3 regions of the Shewanella sp. DAU305 genome follow, and region 3 is predicted to be linked to each of the others. Evidence: predicted binding sites of a transcription regulator. Region 3 holds the regulator's gene; each other region holds the start of a gene.
The links. The regulator sigma-54, encoded in region 3, starts transcription at its own class of promoters, with help from an activator protein. The targets are predictions, from matches to a motif close to GTTGGCACGNNNNTNGNNT.
Positions count from the first base shown of each region.

Region 1 (4,262 bases), 770 kb from region 3:
TAGATCTACAACACGCCCATTTGGCTGTTCTTAAGCAAATCATACTCAAGGAAAAAGGCGCTTTGGTTGACCAAAACGCCGATTTACTGCTTTCTCTTGCTAACGAAAAATCACAATGTCTGAAAGAACTCAAGACTAATGACGATATTCTGGCAAACCACACTGATAAGTCTCAACTCACTCAGCAAACCGAACTCGTGCATAAAATGGCCGTTGTCAAAGACGCATTAACTGAATGCAAAGAACTGAACGATCAAAATGCCAGTTTAATTGAGATGAATTTAGCCAGTCTCAATCGCTTCGCTCAAGCTTTACAAGCCAGCAGAAACGCCTCCAGCCTTACGTATAACGATAAAGGCAAGACCTCAACTATCTCAAGTTTAGGTAATGATTTAAAGGCCTAACAGGCGCATCAATTCCCACTCTGTATTTCCCGCTTCTAAGCTCTGCTCTGATTAAAGATTAGACTTTGATACTTGTGCAGAAAAAGAAAAGCCGCATAACTACTCGCATAGTACGCGGCTCAATAGAGTCATGTAGAAATGACTAAAAATACGTGACTTCTTTCACTCGCTGTGGACGACTCTGTTGCTGATACAGCGCCCATACCTGTGAAAAATCCAGTTCTAACTCAGTGACATAATGATCGCCAGCCGGATAACTCTTAACGACCCGCGCACCACGGATCACGCCAGAAACCGACGCTTTGACATTATCGTCCGTCAACATCCAATCACTAACACTGCTGTTTGCCGTTATTTTCTGCCCATAAACTTGTTCTGCTAATTCACGATAGGCCATAATTTTTGATGCTTGCATGGCCATCAACACTCTTTGTGATTGTTCTTTAGCCGGTTGAGTCGCTAAGGGCGCATATCCTATGGCCGTTAACTTAGGAAAACTCGGCGGCGGCACATCCTCCCATTGCACATATCTATCTTTAGCAGCGCAGCCAGTTAGCATTAGCGCCGCAATAACTAAAAGGTAGCGTTTCATTTTCCATCTCCTAAAACACGCACTTCATTCATGCCTGGACTCGCCTGACGATATAAGATGCCATTTTGTGACACAATTTGCTCCGAAGGCTGCATGTAGTTTGCCAACTCTTTTTGAGTCACAAAAGTTTGAGAGGCCGATACCACACGATTGTTACTTATGTTCACAATCCGAGTATTGATCGCCATACCATTGGTTACTGGGCTCATCGTCGAAACGACAAGATGCTCAACGGGAAGATTTTTCGACAATTGTTGCCAATCTCGCGTCAAAATAAAATCCCCATTAGCCGTCACTCTCAAGCCATCTGCTAAATTTAAATCAACCACATTAAACTGAAAGCTATGGAGCGACGTCATTAATCCTTGCTGTAACTGCTGCGCCAACGCATTTGTGCCATTCATGTCACCCACTAATACAGGGGTGGCGACGACGATTGGTTGATCAGAACGCAGAGCATCATTTTGCTTAACGAGCTCTGTCACAATTCGCTGTGCTAAATGGTTGATCACTGCCGTTGGCGGCAACCCATTGCCATCCACTAAACTCGGCTTGGGCGGTGTAACCGATTTAGCCACACATCCACCTAACATCAGTAATGTTAAGGGAATAATCACACGCTTTAGCATTGGATTTACCTCATCTGTGGGTGTACTGGCAATTAAATAACTCACACTCTATGCGTCTCATTTTTGTGAGTAACAAAAGCCAGCAATCTTCGGACCAAAATTGCTCCAGCCCGACAATATTATGCTCATACGCTGTATATCGACTGCGCCAATGGAAACTTTATCGAAAACTCTCGTTAGTCAGGCATGAAATTTGCTTTGTCGGTATATTAGGTTAAGTGTCAGGAAACTGGCTCGATTAGCAAGCTCGCCAATAGCTTAGCGATAAGGATTGTATTGATGCACATACCACGTTCAGCTTCGCTCATCATTTTGAGCCTTGCACTGCTGTCTTTACCTATTCGAGCCGAATGGATGGAAGCCAGTGGTGAAGCGACTATTATCAATGGTAATACGGCTCAAGCAAGGGAAGAAGCGATTAATCAAGCCGTTAGCTATGCTACATTAAGCACGGGCATTCAAATATCCAGTGAACAACAAACCTCTAACGGAAACCTTACACAGAATAACTTCGCGATAAATCGCAACGCCCAAGCCATCAGCATCCAACTCGTTAGCGAACGAATCCAGGGAAACAAAATTTATGTGTCCCTACGACTTGATCTAAATGATGATCCTACGCAGCAGTGTCCAAATGGACAATTAAAGGCCGCGATTTTAATTCCTCAAGCACAAATCAAAGATCGTACTCAGCTCAGATACGGACAGCTTTCAGGCTTTGAAGAAGTGATCTCAGAAAAATTAGGCAGTATTATAGAAGATTACTCTTCCACAGGTTTTAGCCACACTCACGCTAAAGAGCTGCTCGATATTAAACAAGATCTAGTGGATATTCGCGGTTATCGACTCCCAAGCTGGCTCAGTGAAATTACCGACAGCCAATATATTCTCCAACCACAAATTATGGATATCTCAATGGAGCCAGTGCAGCCAACCTTCCTAGGATTCTGGGATGAAGCTCCACTCAGGCAATTCCAGTTCAAACTTAGCCTCTATCATGGGATCAGTGGCGAAGAAGTCTGGAGTAAAAGCTACAGCACATCGGCGCCATGGGAATTTGAAGAACAAGCCATTATTGCACCGAATACGGACAGATTCTGGCGATCATCCTATGGCAAAAATATTACTAAATTAATGCAACAGGCTACCCACGATTTGGACAGTACTCTCAATTGCAGACCCTTACTCGGCCAAGTCGTGAGCCGCCAAGCGGACAGGATCATTTTAAATCTCGGCCGTAAACATGGCATTCGTGTCGGGGATAAATTCCAAGTCGTATTACAGCAAAACCTACCCGATCGACTCAATGAAATGCGCGCCGTCGCAACCAAAAGTCGAGCCACGGTAAAAATTGAACAAGTGAGTGAAGAAAGCTCAACAGCAGTACTTTTAGACCAAAATGCAGCCTACAATGTGCAGATAAACGACATAGCGCTTAAGATTTAAGCAACTAAATCATAAGCCTTTTAATCAGAGATAAAACCAGTATAATCACTGTCGTCTCTCTATAGCTCAACAGGATAGAGCAGCCGCCTCCTAAGCGGCCGATCGGGGTTCGAGTCCCTGTGGAGAGACCAGATAGTAATCGAACTGGCGTCTGAAATAAGCAATTCCAGAGGATGCGGAATGACCGACCTGTTCACATCAAACATTGCCATTATCGAACGTCGCTGGCCTATCGTCGCGGCAACAATTAAAAGCCAATCTATCAACCATCTAGATTCGCACCTAGTTCAAGGCCAAAACCAGACCATTAGCGTTAATGGAATTCAATTGAGTAGTCGCCATGATCGCATGGCAGAAGTTAATCTTAATATCAGCCAGTTGCCCCCTAATAGCCATACGATCCATTTATATGGGTTAGGCTTAGGTGATTTACCTCGAGAACTGTTGATTAACTACCCACTAGAAAAACTGAATGTGACCATACTTAACCTTGCGGTCACTCAGTTGGTGCTTAGCTATACAGATCAAACGGATTGGTTATCGAATCCTAAATGCCAATTGCATTTAGCGACACCGGATAGCAAATTAGCGACCCCGTTTCTAAGCTCTTCTGCAGATTTAGTGTTAGCCGATGATGAAGGCGCGGCGTTAAGAAACAAAATATTAATCCACCACCAAACTCGCTTTGCGGCAAGAGCACATCAGGCTCAAGACCCTCAAATTTTGGGCCGATTCAAACAAAATGAAGAATTAGTTCTGACAGATGCCGATGTGTCAGAACTTTATCAGCCTCCTTGCCAACACGTCATCGTTATTGGCACAGGCCCTTCGTTAGAAAATGCCATCACGTTACTCAAAGAAATTTACAATAAAAGTAATCGGCCAATTATCATCGCTCTTGATACGGCTTTAAGGTATCTATTACAGAACAATATTAAACCTGAAATTGTGGTCAGTATTGATGAAGACATTAATGATACTCATCTGATTCCTGAACATTCAAATGGAATCAATTTAGTCTATTTCCCAAGACTTGAAAATCATGTACTTCGAAAATGGCAGGGAAATAGATATGTCGCATATGGCCAGAGTCCTTTATACAACTCTTTAAGATTACTGCAGCACCATAATGCTCTTTACTCTGGCGGAAGCGTTCTTCATACTGCGGTAGATTTAGCGGTGAACATGAAA
Region 1 is NZ_CP113808.1:2,023,179-2,027,440, reverse strand. It holds gene OX890_RS08595 (flagella synthesis protein FlgN) at 1-404, shown strand, start outside; gene OX890_RS08590 (LPP20 family lipoprotein) at 547-996, opposite strand; gene OX890_RS08585 (FlgO family outer membrane protein) at 993-1,625, opposite strand; gene OX890_RS08580 (flagellar assembly protein FlgT) at 1,905-3,071, shown strand; tRNA gene OX890_RS08575 (tRNA-Arg) at 3,127-3,202, shown strand; gene OX890_RS08570 (motility associated factor glycosyltransferase family protein) at 3,252-4,262, shown strand, end outside.
Region 1: the regulator sigma-54 is predicted to act here: its motif matches at 1,806-1,824, upstream of OX890_RS08580 (flagellar assembly protein FlgT).

Region 2 (4,262 bases), 780 kb from region 3:
TGCACCTATACTTTTATCAAGTTCGAAGCTGACCACTGTAATAATAATTTGCATCACTGTCAGAAGATTGACTCAGTTTCGACTATGTTTATCGATAGATAAGACGTAAGCAATTAATATGCCTATACTCAAACGAGTCATAGGGCCGTACATAAACAGAACAACAAGGCAGAGTTATGTCGAGTATTCTTGATTCAGTCAACAAACGAACCCAGCTCGTTGGTCAAAACCGTTTAGAATTGCTGCTTTTTAAATTAAACGGTCGTCAACGGTTTGGGATTAACGTGTTTAAGGTGAAAGAAGTACTGCAGTGCCCGCCACTGACAACTTTGCCTAAACTTAATCCTTATGTTAAAGGTGTCGCGCATATTCGCGGTACGACTATTTCAGTTATTGATCTGAGTGCGGCAACAGGTGGTAGACCTTTAGCGAGTACTGAAAACTGTTTCATCATTATTTCTGAATATAACCGTAGCGTTCAAGGTTTCTTGGTCAGTTCTGTTGAGCGGATTATCAACATGAATTGGGAAGCGATTATGCCTCCGCCGCAAGGTGCCGGTCGTTATTCTTATCTGACGGCTGTAACTGAGATAGAAGGTGAATTGGTTGAAATTCTCGATGTAGAAAAAATCTTAGATGAGATTTCACCGGTTAAAACCGCTATCAGTGAAGAAGCCAATGAAAAGCTGACCCTCGACAGAACCCAGCATTACCATATTATGGTTATCGATGATTCTGCCGTGGCGCGTAAGCAAATTATTCGTTCACTCGAGTCATTGAACTTACAAATTGATACCGCAAAAGATGGTCGAGAAGCATTAGATAAGCTTAAAGAAATCGCCAAAGAAATGGACAATGTTGCCGATGAAATCCCTCTCATTATCTCAGACATTGAGATGCCTGAAATGGATGGTTATACCCTGACCGCTGAGATCCGAGATGATCCTAAGCTCAAGCATATTAAAGTGGTACTGCACACATCGTTAAGTGGTGTATTCAATCAGGCAATGGTTCAAAAAGTGGGGGCCAATGACTTTATCGCTAAGTTTAATCCCGACGAACTGGCTGCTGCCGTGAATAAACACTTAAGTTTGTAAGTGCAGTAGTTAGTACCTAGATACGCTTTACGCTATAATCTCGACTTTATAACATGATGGTTTCGCACTGATTTTGGTGCTTGCTATAGGATTTAGGATGTGAATGTGCCAAATAAATCACTCGCTGAAGCTGAATATAATCAATTTAGGTTGTTCTTAGAGCAACACAGCGGCATCGTACTGGGTGAAAATAAGCAATATCTGGTGCTCAGTCGTCTTGCTCCTCTGATGGGGAAATATAACCTGCCATCCTTATCTGATGTGGTTAAGCATTCGATGAAGCCAACGGAACGTGCGCTTCGGGCTGAAGTGATCGATGCTATGACGACCAATGAAACCCTTTGGTTTCGTGATCGTTATCCATTTGAGTTATTGCATAACGTTTTGTTACCTGAGTATAGTCGTTTAGGTCGTCCACTTAAGATTTGGTCGGCAGCGTGTTCGTCCGGGCAAGAACCCTATTCATTGGCGATGACGATTCTTGAGTATCAACAGAAGAAGCCTGGTGCGCTTGCGGGTAGTGCGTCAATTCAAGCTACGGATTTGTCGCCTTCCATGTTGGAACGTTGCAAAAATGCTGAGTACGATAGCTTGGCATTAGCGCGCGGTTTATCCGAGGAGCGTAAGCGTCAGTTTTTTGATGCTTTGCCTTCAGGCAATATGAAGTTAAAGGATAATGTTAAGCGTTTGGTGAACTTTAGGGCACATAATCTGCTTGAAAGTTATAGCTTACTTGGTAAGTTCGACATTATTTTTTGCCGCAATGTGCTTATTTATTTTGCGCCTGAGGCAAAGGCAAAAATTTTGCGGCAATTCGCTGCCGCTCTTAATCCAAAAGGGATCCTATTTCTCGGTGCTTCTGAATCTATTGCTGGTTTAACGGATGAGTTTGACATGGTCCGTTGTAACCCTGGGATTTATTACCAGAAAAAGACTTAAGTCTACTGCTTTAAAGAAAATTACCGACATTTGTCGGTAATTTTTTACCCATCACTTGCTCATTCCTATTGTTATTCTCATTATTCCACTATGTTGGCACATTAATTGCTTTATTTCCGTGAGCAACACGAGGAGGCAATTTTATGGCGATCAATTTTGATAATGCACTGGGTGTGCATCAGTACACTCTCGGTATTAGAGCGCAGCGAGCTGAAGTCATTTCGAGCAATATCGCTAACGCCGATACGCCACATTATAAAGCCCGTGATGTTGATTTTTCTGCGGCAATGCAGGCCGCCCGTGGCCAACAACAGCAGCGTAATAGTCTTGAAATGCAAGAGTCAGACAAGCATTTTGGTCTTGCTGAGTTGACGGGTCAATTTGTTAAGTTCCGTGTGCCAAATCAACCCGATACCGGTGATGGCAATACCGTTGATATCCAACAGGAACAATCGGCATTCATGCAAAATGCCCTTGAATATCAAATGTCATTAGGCTTTTTAGACAGTAAGTTTAGTGGCATGAAGAAAGCGCTGAGAGGGGATTAATCATGAGTTTATTTAGCATATTTGATGTTGCTGGCTCGGGAATGTCGGCTCAATCGGTCAGGTTGAACACCACGGCGAGTAACATAGCTAACGCTGATTCCGTCTCGAGTAGCGTAGATAAGACCTATCGTTCTCGTCATCCTATTTTTGAAGCTGAAATGGCCAAAGCGCAAAGTCAGCAACAAGCCTCTCAAGGTGTTGCGGTAAAAGGTATTGTTGAAAGTGATCGACCACTACTAAAAGAATATTCGCCCGATCATCCAATGGCGGATGCGGACGGCTTTATTTATAAACCGAATGTTAATGTCATGGAAGAAATGGCAGATATGATTTCTGCTTCGCGCTCATATCAAATGAATGTTCAGGTCGCTGAAGCAGCTAAGTCTATGCTGCAACAAACACTTGGGATGGGTAAATAACATGTGTTACTTAGGAGGTAAGCTGTGAGCCTCATTAATCAAATTAACCAAGCATCGGCGCAGACGGCTCAAAATAAGAGTCAGTCAAATGCTGTTACGACCAATTCATCAACCAGCTCAACGGGCAATCCGTTTCTTGATGGCATACGTCTGCCAAAAGATTCGATTGTACCGGAAGCGAAAAGCCAACAGTTAACCCAAGATGATTTTTTCTCGTTATTAAGCCAACAGTTATCGATGCAGGACCCTTTTAAGCCTGTTGACAACGATCAAATGATTGCGCAGATGGCATCATTTTCGACGGTTGATGGTATCGGCAAGTTAAATGATGAAATTGTTAACTTAAACAGTGTCATGACGTCGAGCCAAGCACTGCAGGCATCGGGACTCGTTGGTCGTAAGGTATTGATTCCAACCGATACAGGCAATATTTCAGCAGAAAGCCCAACGATGAAAGGTGTGGTCAGTACCCCTGATAAAATTCCAGAGATTACTGTGCGTATCGAAGATGAGAAGGGCCAAGTTGTCACAACCTTTAAAGTCGATGGTAGCGATGGTGGTAACGTCGATGTGAACTGGGATGGTTTAGATAAGAATGGCCTGCCTGTGGTCGCAGGTAACTATACGATTAAGGCGAGTGGTTTAGTGGATGGGAAATCCCAAGAGCTGCCCGTTTCAACCTATGCTCATGTGAGTAGCGTTTCTTTAGGGACGGCCAGTACCGGCGCCATTCTTAACTTGAGAGGCGGTATGGGGATCAAGTTAACCGACGTATTAGCTGTGTCTGAAACTTAAGTTCACACAAAAATAAGTTTTTACAGAATCCGAATTGGGCGTTTGTCGCCCGCAATTGAATTGAGTCAAATGTAGAGGTGAATTATGTCGTTTAACATTGCATTGAGTGGCATTGCTGCCGCACAGAAAGATTTAAACACCACGGCGAACAACATTGCGAATGCGAACACCATTGGCTTTAAAGAATCCCGTGCTGAATTTGCGGATGTTTACGCTAATTCTATTTTTTCAAATTCCAAAACAGCTGTCGGTGGTGGTGTCGCAACGAGTCAGGTCGCCCAGCAATTCCATCAAGGCAGCTTACAGCTGACAAGTAACTCCCTTGATATGGCAATTAAAGGCGGTGGCTTCTTTGTCACTGCCTCTGAGATCGGCAGTCTTGACCATTCGTTTACTCGTGCAGGGGCATTTAAAGTCGATTCAAATAACTACATGGTTGATTCTGCTGGTAATTTTTTGCAGAC
Region 2 is NZ_CP113808.1:2,028,601-2,032,862, forward strand. It holds gene OX890_RS08610 (chemotaxis protein CheV) at 177-1,097, shown strand; gene OX890_RS08615 (CheR family methyltransferase) at 1,197-2,036, shown strand; gene flgB (flagellar basal body rod protein FlgB) at 2,180-2,584, shown strand; gene flgC (flagellar basal body rod protein FlgC) at 2,587-3,003, shown strand; gene flgD (flagellar hook assembly protein FlgD) at 3,028-3,798, shown strand; gene flgE (flagellar hook protein FlgE) at 3,883-4,262, shown strand, end outside.
Region 2: the regulator sigma-54 is predicted to act here: its motif matches at 2,129-2,147, upstream of flgB (flagellar basal body rod protein FlgB).

Region 3 (4,262 bases):
AGCATCAATAAGCCAAGCACGCTGGCGGCCGATGCCTGTTTATCGCCTTGTATCAAGGTGATAGTCGCATCAAACTCGGATGCCAGTACCACCAACTTAGTGGCGGCACGGGCATGTAATCCCAGTTTGTTACAGATGGTGATCTGACGTTCAAGCTTTGGCATTATTGAGCTCTCGATGACGGGCATAAACTTTATGTTTACCGTTACTAAAGCGTTTAGCCAATTGCTCTGCGACGTAAACCGATCTGTGTTGCCCACCCGTGCAGCCAATCGCCACAGTTAAATAACTGCGATTGTTGCGCTCGAGATGTGGCAGCCAAGTTTCCAGTAAATTTTCGATTTGCCAGATGAACTTATTCACGAGTGGTTGACGATTTAAGAACTCAGCCACGGGCTCATCTAAGCCTGTCAATGGACGCAGCGCCAGTTCCCAGTGTGGGTTAGGCAGAAAGCGTACATCAAACATAAAGTCGGCTTCGGTTGGCATACCGTGCTTAAAGCCAAAGGACTCGAAGTTAATCACTAACTCTTTATCGACGCTGCCGAGCAGAATTTGTCTCACTTGATCGCTTAAATCATAGATATTCAGATTCGACGTATCTATGTAGTGATCGACCAGTTTTGACATAGGCTCGAGCAGTTTCCCTTCCAGCTTTATCGCTTCTTGCAAAGAGACTTGGCTCTTCGACAAAGGATGCAAACGGCGGGTCTCGCTGTAACGCTTAAGCAGAATTTTATCGCTGGAATTGAGGAAGAAGCTGGTTAACTCAGTATCAGGAGGCAGGCTCGCTAGTTGCTTCACTAAGACTTTATCCTGCTCAGGCAAGTTACGCACGTCGACACTGATGGCGACGAGATCGTTACTGCCTTTGAGTTGCTCAAGCAAAGTGCCGATTAAGGGCAAGGGAAGGTTATCGACACAATAATAGCCGAGATCTTCGAGTACCCTTAGGGCGACAGATTTGCCTGAGCCTGAGCGGCCCGACACTATGACCAGTTTCATCCAGTGATTACCTGATAGAGTTCCGTTTCATCATGCGTCTTGCGTAATTGCTTTAATATTTGCTTGTCGCTCAGCTTTTCGGCCATGCAAGACAAGGTACTTAAGTGCTGCTGACATTGGTCTGCAGGCACCAGTAGTGCAAATAAAATATCAACAGGTTGCTTATCGATAGCATCGAATGCTATCGGCTCTTCACACTTAATGAGTATGGCAATGGGCTGATCTATATCGGCTAGTCGACCATGTGGAATGGCGATGCCGTTACCTATACCTGTGCTCCCCATCTTTTCGCGCGCCACTAGGCTTTCGAATATCTCTTGAGATGAGAGGGTCGGGTACTGGGCAGCGACTAAGTCGCTGATGAGTTCCAGTACCTTTTTCTTGCTGCCCGGAGTGGCGCAGGTAGTGCACTCCGGCCGCAGTATGGTACAAAGTTCCATTATTAGTGTTTTGTTAACTTCTCTTTGTGTTTAATAACCTGACGATCAAGCTTGTCAATCAGGGCGTCTATAGCGGCATACATGTCAGCATGCTCTGAAGTAGCAAAAACTTCACCACCGATAAGATTTATTCTCGCTTCGGCAATCTGTTGCATTTTCTCGACATTGAGCACAACGTGCACATTATTGATCTGTTCGAAATGGCGTTCAAGTTTTGAAAACTTTTCTTCTACATATGCACGTAACGATTCGGTAATTTCGACATGGTGTCCACTCAGGTTTATTTGCATAGAAACGTCCTCCGATATCCACTGTAGGTTATAAACTTTTACGCTGATTAGAAGGCGGAATGAGCATAGCCTCTCGGTACTTCGCAATGGTTCTGCGGGCTACGTTGATCCCTTGTTCTGCCAGAAGTTGTGCCATCTTACTGTCGCTCAATGGTTTTTTCTGGTTTTCCGCTGCAACCAGTTTCTTAATGAAGGCTCTGATTGCTGTGGATGAGCACTCCCCACCATCGTCAGTACCGACGTGGCTAGAGAAGAAGTATTTTAGTTCAAAAAGTCCCTTAGGGGTATGCATGTATTTCTGTGTCGTCACCCGTGAGATGGTCGACTCATGCATTTCTACCGCTTCGGCAATATCGTTCAGCACCATAGGTTTCATGGCTTCTTCACCGTATTCAAAGAAACCTTGCTGATATTGGACGATACAGTTCGCAACTTTAAGTAAAGTGTCGTTACGGCTTTCTAGGCTTTTGATAAACCATTTAGCCTCTTGCAGATGACCACGAATAAATTGGCTATCGGCTTGGCTTTTAGTGCTGCGCGCCATCGAGGCATAATGTTGGTTTACATTGATTTTTGGCATGCAGTCAGGATTAAGCTCGACCACCCAGCGGCCATTTTTTTTCGACACTGACACATCCGGGATGACGTATTCGTCATCGTTGGGCGTAATCAATAAACCTGGGCGGGGATTGAGGGTTTGGATAAGCGCTATGCCGTCCCTTAATTCATCCTCTTTTAATTTAGTCTTACGCATCAACAACCTAAAGTCGCGGGCGGCGATCAGATCTAAATGATCTTTGATCAGCATGCGGGCGTTTTCTAGGTTGGGCGTGTCAGCGGCGAAATGCGACAGTTGGATCAACAGGCATTCACTTAAATCGCGGGCGGCAACACCAATGGGATCAAAATGTTGAATGCGCTTGAGTACGGCTTCGACTTCGTCGAGCTCGACCTCCGAATTGCCCATGGCTTCGAGGATTTCGTCAGTGCTTTGGGTGAGATAGCCTTGATCGTCGATGGCATCAATAATGGCGGTGGCAATGGCTAAATCGGTTTCAGAAAACGGCGTGAGGTTTTTTTGCCATTCTAAGTGTTCATACAAGCCTTCAATGGTCTCACCTTGGAAGGGCATATCGTCTTCACGACTGCCGCCGGGGCCAGAATTGGGAGAGGCGGTGAACACTTCATCCCATGTGGTGTCCATGGGGAGTTCGTCGGGCATGGACTCTTTCGTGAGCGACTCTGCCGTATCTATGGTGGAGCTGTCTTTTTCTGGCGGCAGGGTGCTTGATTCACTGAAATCCGTATCGGATAGCGTTTGGTTTACAGGGTCTTTAGTGGCGTCGAATTGATCCTCTTCCAGCTCGAGAAGGGGATTAGAATCTAAGGCTTGCTGGATCTCTTGCTGCAGTTCTAATGACGACAGTTGCAACAGACGTATGGCCTGTTGTAATTGTGGCGTCATGGTTAACTGTTGACCCAGTTTGAGCTGGAGTGACGCTTTCATGTTACCGCTGATCCCTACGTTATTATTGTTGGATGAGGTCGCTTGTTATCATCTTGAGTGGAGTCCAATGGTGGCATAAATTACCTGCATTGGCTCCGGTTGATTAACTATAGCCTGAATTGTTCACCTAAGTACACAGCCCTAACTTGCTGATTGTCTAAGATCTCTGCGGGTGTTCCTTCGGCAATCAAGTTTCCGTGACTCACGATATAGGCATGTTCACACACATCTAATGTCTCACGGACATTGTGGTCTGTGATCAACACGCCAAGGCCACGACTTTTGAGCTGTTCGATAATCTTTTTAATGTCGATAACCGAAATCGGATCGACACCAGCAAAGGGTTCATCGAGCAAAATGAACTTAGGATTTGCTGCTAACGCCCGCGCAATTTCGACACGGCGACGTTCACCGCCCGACAATGACATGCCTTGGCTGTCACGGATGTGGGTGATGTGGAACTCTTCAAGCAGATGTTCTAGCTCTTCTTCCCTTTGCTCTTTTTTTAATTCTTTACGCGTTTGCAGCACGGCCATGATGTTGTCATGGACGGTCAGTTTACGGAAGATACTGGCTTCCTGCGGCAAGTAACCTATACCTTTGCGGGCACGCAGGTGCATAGGATCTGCGGTTAAATCATCATCGTCGATAAAGATGTGGCCTTTATCGCTCTTAACCAGACCGACGACCATGTAAAAGGTGGTAGTTTTACCCGCGCCGTTCGGGCCGAGTAGGCCAACGACCTGACCGGTTTTTACCGTCAGACTAACGTCTTTAACCACTTGGCGACTCTTGTAACTCTTCGCCAGATTTTGTGCTCTTAGGGTGATTTGGGTCATTTAGAGTCCTGCTTTTTCACAGGTTTTTCTGCTGGCGCGTCTGGTTTGGCATCATCTTGATAGCTTTCTGGCTGAATGATAGTGATCACGCGATCGTCGCCACTGCCGGTACTCTCGGCAATCAATTTTTGCTGGATGATGTTGTAGCGGATTAAATTACCCGTCACTTGGCTGCCCGCTT
Region 3 is NZ_CP113808.1:1,252,161-1,256,422, forward strand. It holds gene OX890_RS05455 (HPr family phosphocarrier protein) at 1-164, opposite strand, end outside; gene rapZ (RNase adapter RapZ) at 151-1,005, opposite strand; gene ptsN (PTS IIA-like nitrogen regulatory protein PtsN) at 1,002-1,445, opposite strand; gene hpf (ribosome hibernation promoting factor) at 1,448-1,735, opposite strand; gene OX890_RS05475 (RNA polymerase factor sigma-54) at 1,764-3,242, opposite strand; gene lptB (LPS export ABC transporter ATP-binding protein) at 3,350-4,081, opposite strand; gene lptA (lipopolysaccharide transport periplasmic protein LptA) at 4,078-4,262, opposite strand, start outside.